DNA from 2 places in the Micromonospora desertarenae genome. Region 1 is predicted to be linked to the other one. Evidence: riboswitches for the same ligand, from Rfam matches in the RefSeq annotation. Region 1 holds a riboswitch; the other holds the start of a gene.

Region 1 (3,570 bases):
CGCCGGGCCGGAGCAGCCCGCCGAGCAGCAGGGCCAGGGTCGACTTGCCGGCCCCGTTCGGGCCGAGCACGGCGAGCGCCTCGCCGGCGCGTACCGCCAGGTCGGTGGGGGCCAGCCGGGGCGGCAGGCCGAGCCGGTCGGCGGCGAGCAGCGGGTCGCCGGCCGGCGCGGTGGCGCGGCGCGGCGGCACCGGACGGCCCGGCACCCAGACCCCCTCGGCGGCGAGCGCGTCGCCGTGCGCGCCGAACACCGCCTCCGGGGTGCCGTCGGCTCGGACGCCGCCGCCGGGTTCCAGCACCACCACCCGGTCGACCAGCGGCAGCGCGTCGGCGACCCGGTGCTCGACCAGGATCAGCGTGGTGTCGGCGTCCACCGCCCCGGCGACCGCGTCGCGGACCAGCGCGGCGCCGGCCGGGTCGAGGTTGGCGGTGGGTTCGTCGAGCAGCAGCAGGCCGGGGCGCAGGGCGAGCACCCCGGCCAGGGCGAGGCGCTGCTGCTCGCCGCCGGAGAGCGCGGCGGTGGGCCGGTCCCGGTGGTACGGGAAGCCGACCCGGCGCAGCGCCTCGTCCACCCGGGGCCAGATCTCCCCGGCGGGCACCCCCCGGTTCTCCAGCCCGAACGCGACGTCGTCGCCGCTGCGGGCCATCACCAGTTGGCTCTCCGGGTCCTGGAAGACGATGCCGACCCGTTCCCGGCCCTTGCGCGGGTCGAGCCCGTCGATCTCGACGGTGCCCTCCTGCTCACCGGAGTCCTCGGGCAGCAGGCCGGCCAGCGCGGCGAGCAGCGTGCTCTTGCCGGCCCCCGAGGGCCCGAGCAGCAGCACCCGCTCCCCGCTCTCCACCCGCAGGTCCACCCCCCGCACCGCCCACGCCCGCCGCCCGGCGTGCCGCCACCCGAACCCCCGCACCAGCACGGAACTCACACCCCCACCCCCGCCCGGCCAGGGTTGACCATGAAGTTGCCACCACGACAGGCCGCTGCGGAGGGCAACAACTTCGTGATCGACGCGGTGGGGCGGGGGTGGGGGTGCATGGTGGGCGGGTCAGACCGGGGTGCGGTCGCGGGCGGCGGGGAAGCGGTCCAGGGCGCCGGTGCCGGCCAGGGCGCGGGTGAGGTACCAGCCGCCGGCGCCGGCGACGACCGCGGCGCTGACCACGGTCAGCAGCGCGTACGGGATCCGGTAGCTGCCCAGCGCGTAGTCGACGTTCCAGACGAAGAAGTCGAACAGCGCCGCGCCGAGGCCGGTCAGCGCGCCGGCGAGCAGCGCGGTCGGCAGCCGGAACGAGCGGTACCGGAAGGCGGCGAAGGCCAGCTCGGCGCCGAGGCCCTGGATCAGGCCCTGGACGATGGTGATGCCGCCCCACTCGGAGCCGAGCAGTGCGGAGATCGTCGCGGCGACCGCCTCGCAGAACAGCGCCGCGCCGGGCTTGCGGATGACCAGGCCGCCGAGCACCGCCGGCACCAGCCAGACGCCGTACATGACCGCCTGGCCGGCCGGGAAGAACGCGAACGCCGGGTCGACGGCCCGCCAGAGCAGGCCCCAGGCCCAGAAGATGACGCCGAAGGCGACCGCGATCACCGCGGCCACGACGATGTCGATGGTGCGCCACCGGTTGCTGGTGGGGTGAGTCATGAGTGCTCCCAGTCCTGAGTGCGAACCAGGAGAAGACGCACGCCGCGCCCGGTGTCCCGGACGGCGGCGCGGCTGGAGGTCGACCGAACTCCCTGCGCTGGCATTACCCAGATCAGGTTCGAGGGTCTGCGGGTGGTGCCCGCACTCTCAGCGCTGTGCGCTCCCCTGTCGGATGTGAAGTTGTCCCGGCAGACGCTAGCACCGCCGGCAGCGCCGGGACGAGTCGCCCGCGCCGGCCTGGGTAGGCTGCCGATCATGCGCATCGACGCCCGGCAGTTGCGGTTCGAGGTACGCGCCGGCGGTCCGGAGGACGGCGAGCCCGTGCTCCTGCTGCACGGCTTCCCGCAGCACGGCGGGGAGTGGGACGACGTGGTCCCCGCGCTGCACGCCGCCGGGCTGCGCACGTACGCGCCGGACCAGCGCGGTTACTCGCCCGGCGCGCGGCCGGAGGCGGTCGAGGCGTACCGGATGGCGGAGCTGGTCGCCGACGCGCTGGCCGTGCTGGACGCCCTCGGCGCGCGGACCGCGCACGTGGTCGGCCACGACTGGGGCGCGCTGGTCGGCTGGGAACTGGCCGTCCGGCACCCGGAGCGGGTGCGCACGCTGACCGCGGTCTCCGTGCCGCACCCGGCCGCCATGGCGTACGCGCTGGCCAACGACCCGCAGCAGAAGGTGCGCTCGGCGTACATCGTGCTGTTCCGGCAGCCCGGCAAGGCGGAGAAGGTGCTGCTCGGGTTGAACGCCACGGCGCTGCGCCGGATGCTCGGCGGGGTCGGCGACGCCGACCGGGTGGCGGCGTACGCCGAGCCGATGCGCGAGCCGGGCGCGCTCACCGCGGCGCTGAACTGGTACCGGGCGATGCCGTCGCGGTCGGAGCTGGCCGCCACCGGCCCGGTGACCGTGCCGACCACGTTCGTCTGGAGCGACCAGGACGTGGCGATCGGCCGGACCGCCGCCGAGGCGTGCGCCGCGCGGGTGACCGGGGACTACCGCTTCGTGGAACTGCCCGGGGTGAGCCACTGGATCCCGGACGAGGCGCCGGCGCCGCTGGCCGAGGCGATCCTGGCCCGGGTACGCGGACTGGCCTGACGCCGACGCGAGGTGCAGGCAGCGATGGACGGAGGAAGCATGACGGTGAGTGCCGAGGACTACCTGGCAGTGGTGACCGAGACGATGGGCCGGGTCGCCGCCAGCCAGCGCGAGGCGGTCGGTCGGGCGGCCGACCTGATCGCCGGGGCGGTGCGCGCGGACGGTGTGGTGCACGCCTTCGGCACCGGGCACTCGGAGGCGCTGGCGATGGAGATCGCCGGGCGGGCCGGCGGGCTGGTGCCGACCAACCGGATCGCCCTGCGGGACCTGGTGCTGCTCGGCGGCGAGCCGGTCGACCTGCTCGGCCCGACCCTGGAGCGGGACCCGTCGGTGGCGCACAAGCTCTACGACCTCGCCCCGGTCCGCCCCGGGGACGTCTTCGTGCTGGCCTCCAACTCGGGGGTCAACGGGGCGATGGTGGAGTTCGCGTCCCTGGTGAAGGAGAAGGGGCACGCCCTGGTGGCGATCACCTCGGCTCAGCACTCCGCGCAGATGACCTCGCGGCACCCGTCGGGGCGCAAGCTCGCCGACTTCGCCGACGTGGTGCTGGACAACGGCGCCCCGTACGGCGACGCCACCCTGCCGCTGCCCGGCGGCGGCGCGGTCGGTGCGGTCTCGTCGATCACCGCCGCGCTGCTGGCCCAGCAGATCACCGTCGAGGTGGTGGCCCGGCTGCTGGCGGCGGGGGAGCGCCCGCCGGTCTACCTGTCGGCCAACATCGCCGGCGGCGACGAGCACAACCACGAGCTGGAGGCCCGGTACGCCGGCCGGATCCGCCGCGGGGCGTGAGCCGGGAGGCCCCGGCGCGGTGCCGTGCGGCGCCGGTTGTGAGCCGGTTTCGTGACGCG
Region 2 (3,570 bases), on a different contig from region 1:
GGCGGCGAGCACGTCCGGCCGGCCGGGCAGCGGGCCGAGGATCGGGGCGTTGTCCGGCGTGCCGGGGCGCAGCCCGGCCACCGTCTCCACCAGGTCGTACTCGGCCAGCTCGGGGAGCAGGTCGACGGCGGCGCGGAGCAGCCGCAGCACGGCGCCGGCGGTGACGCTCCGGTCGGCGCGCTCCTCGACCGTCGCCCCGACCACCACCTCGCCGCCGGACCGGGGGACGAGGTAGACGTGCTCGCCGTCGGCGTACCCCCGGATCACGTGCCGGAAGCCCGGCGGCTCGCCGCCCGGCGCGCGCAGCCGGAGCACCTGCCCCTTCACCGGCCGGACCGGCAGCCCGGTCAGCGCGGCCGCGCCGCAGCCGGCCGCCACCACGGTGACCCGGGCGTCCAGCGCGGACAGGTCGCGTACCGCGTGCGGCACCAGCACCGCGCCGGCCGCGGTCGCGGCCGCCCGCAGCGCCGGCACCAGCAGCCGCGGGTCGACCTGGTGGTCGGTGGGGGCCAGCGCGCCGCCGCGCACCCGGGGCGCCAGCGCCGGCTCGCGGTCACGCAGCTGCGTCGGGCGCAGCGGCGTCACCGGCAGCCCCAGCCCCTGCTGGTACGCCCAGAGCCGGCCCGCCTCGGCCAGGTCGTCGGCGGTGAGCCCGACCATCAGCGTGCCCTCGGTCCGGTAGCCGATCGGCAGCCCGGTCGCCTCGGTCAGCTCGGCGGCGAACGCCGGCCAGCGCGCCGCGGACGCGCAGAGCAGCCCGGTCAGCTCGCGCTCGCCGAAGTACGCCTCGGCGACCGGGGAGAGCATCCCGGCGGCCACCGCCGACGCTCCCGAGCCCGGGTCGGGGTCGTGCACGACCACCCGCAGCCCGCGCGCCGCGCAGCGCCAGGCGACGGCCAGCCCGACCGGCCCGGCGCCGACCACCGCCACGTCGGGGCGGCCGGTGGTCAGCACGTCAACGCCCCGAGCAGTTCGGCGGTGGCCCGGCCCGGGTCGGCGGCACCGGAGAGCGCGCCGACCACCGCCACCCCGTACGCCCCGGCGGCGCGCAGCGCCGGCACGGTCGCGGCGGTGACCCCGCCGATGGCGATCACCGGCACGTCCACCGCGGCGGCGACCGCCGCCACCCCGGCCGGGCCGATCGGGTCCGGCAGGCCGATCTTGGTGCTGGTCGGGTGGCAGGGGCCGACGCCGAGGTAGCTGGCGCCGGCGGCCACCGACTCGGTGGCGGTGCCCGGGTGCCGCGCGGTGGCGCCGAGCACGGCGGCGGAGCCGAGCACCCGGCGGGCCGCGCCGACCGGCAGGTCGTCGGCGCCGACGTGGCCGCCCGCGGCGCCCACCGCCAGCGCCACGTGCAGCCGGTCGTTGACCAGGCAGGTCGCGCCGTACCCGGCGCAGAGCGCGACCACCCGGCGGGCCAGGTCGTACGCCTCCCGGTCGGTCGCGGAGTCCGCCACCCGGACCTGCACCACCAGCTCGGCGCGGGCCACCGCGAGGGCGGCCCGGACCACGGTGAGCGGATCCCGCCCGGGTCGGGTGTCGGTGACCAGATGCAGTCGCCCAAGGGACGGCACGGCAACACTCCTCCCTGCGCCGGCATTACCCGGATCAGGTTCGACGGTCGGGGGCTTCCAGCCCCCCTCTCAGCCCGGTCCACCGGGCTCCCGTGGGTTACGTCGGTGTCACCGTACGACAGATCCGCCGGCCTGCCAAGACGGGGTTCGGCAATCGCAGGACGCCGGTCCGGCGCGGTGAACGACCCTCGATGCCTCCTGGCGACGGAGCACTTCGTACGGTCCTGTTCGGAATGTCGCTCGCCGTTGCCAAACCGTTACCAGCCGGCATCTTGCCCGCAACGGATCCAGCGGGATTAATTTGTTCAGCGATTCGACAAAATGCTGGTGCGGACATCCTGGCACGGTGTCCGCTCCGGTCCATCCGGGACGGTCTTCGGCGAGCCGGCCCCCGCGATCCCTGTCCACAGCGACATAGGAGGCGGCGTGTCCCGATCTCGTCGTGCCCGTCTACCCGTCCTGGCCACCCTGCTACCCCTCGCGCTCACCGCGACCACCCTGTTCGGCGTCCCCGGCGCGCAGGCCGCACCCCCCGCGCAGACCGCACCCGCCGCGCAGGCCGCGCCGCTGACGGCGCCCGCCGCGCAGACCCAGCCACGGACGGCGCCCGCCGCGCCGCCGGCCGCAGCCGCGCCGGCGGCCGACGAGCCGTTCTCGGTGCTGGTGTTCTCGAAGACCGCCGGCTTCCGGCACGACTCCATCCCGACCGGCATCGCCGCCATCCAGCAGCTCGGCGCCGAGCACGGGTTCACCGTCGACACGACCGAGGACGGCGCCGCGTTCAGCGACGACAACCTCGCCCGGTACCGCGCGGTGATCTGGCTCTCCACCACCGGCGACGTCCTCGACGGCGAGCAGCAGGCCGCCTTCGAGCGCTACATCCGCGCCGGCGGCGGCTACGTCGGCATCCACGCCGCCTCGGACACCGAGTACAGCTGGGCCTGGTACGGCGACCTGGTCGGCGCGTACTTCGCCAGCCACCCGGCGAACCAGCAGGCCACGGTCAAGGTGGAGGACCACGCCCACCCGGCCACCGCCGGGCTGCCGGAGCGCTGGTCCCGGTTCGACGAGTGGTACAACTACCAGTCCAACCCGCGCCCCGACGTACACGTGCTGGCCAGCCTGGACGAGACCAGCTACTCCCCCGGCGCGGGGGCGATGGGCGCCGACCACCCGATCGCCTGGTGCCACGACTTCCAGGGCGGCCGCGCCTGGTACACCGGCGGCGGGCACACCCGGGAGTCGTACGCCGAACCGCAGTTCCTGGCCCACCTGCTCGGCGGCATCCGCTCCGCGGCCGGGGTGGCGGACGCCGACTGCGGCGCGTCGCTGACCGCCAGCTTCGAGAAGGTGACCCTGGACAGCAACACCAGCAACCCGATGGAGCTGGACGTCGCCCCGGACGGGCGGGTCTTCTACGTCGAGCGCGACGGCCGGGTGCAGATCGTCAGGCCGGACACCGGCAACACGGTCACCGCGCTCGACCTGGACGTGTTCACCGGCAACGAGGACGGCCTGATCGGCATCCGGCTCGACCCGGACTTCGCCACCAACAACTGGGTCTACCTCTACTACGCCCCGAACGACGGGATCGCCCGCAACCTGCTCTCCCGGTTCACGGTGACCGGCGACAGCATCGACCCGGCGAGCGAGAAGCAGGTGCTGCGGGTGGACACCCAGCGCAACACCTGCTGCCACGCCGGCGGCAGCATGGCCTTCGACAGCGCCGGCAACCTCTACCTGGCCACCGGCGACAACACCAACCCGTTCGAGTCCAACGCGTTCACCCCGATCGACGAGCGGCCGGGGCGGCAGGACTACGACGCGCAGCGCACCTCCGGCAACACCAACGACCTGCGCGGCAAGGTGCTCCGGATCCACCCGGAGGACAACGGGACGTACACCGTCCCGACCGGCAACCTGTTCCCGGCGGGGACCGCGAAGACCCGGCCGGAGATCTACGCGATGGGCTTCCGCAACCCGTTCCGGATCGGCA

Evidence for each region. A riboswitch is a leader RNA that binds a small molecule or an ion and turns the genes downstream of it on or off. The one in region 1 is predicted to bind thiamine pyrophosphate.
Region 2: another riboswitch for thiamine pyrophosphate. It lies ahead of SM577_RS05805 (thiamine phosphate synthase); the one in region 1 lies ahead of SM577_RS30300 (ECF transporter S component).

What each region holds. Positions count from the first base shown of each region.
Region 1 is NZ_JAXCFQ010000021.1:83,650-87,219, forward strand. It holds gene SM577_RS30295 (ABC transporter ATP-binding protein) at 1-922, opposite strand, end outside; gene SM577_RS30300 (ECF transporter S component) at 1,043-1,633, opposite strand; TPP riboswitch at 1,705-1,810, opposite strand; gene SM577_RS30305 (alpha/beta fold hydrolase) at 1,889-2,722, shown strand; gene SM577_RS30310 (sugar isomerase domain-containing protein) at 2,762-3,511, shown strand.
Region 2 is NZ_JAXCFQ010000002.1:581,704-585,273, reverse strand. It holds gene thiO (glycine oxidase ThiO) at 1-954, opposite strand, end outside; gene SM577_RS05805 (thiamine phosphate synthase) at 948-1,574, opposite strand; TPP riboswitch at 1,569-1,678, opposite strand; gene SM577_RS05800 (ThuA domain-containing protein) at 2,001-3,570, shown strand, end outside.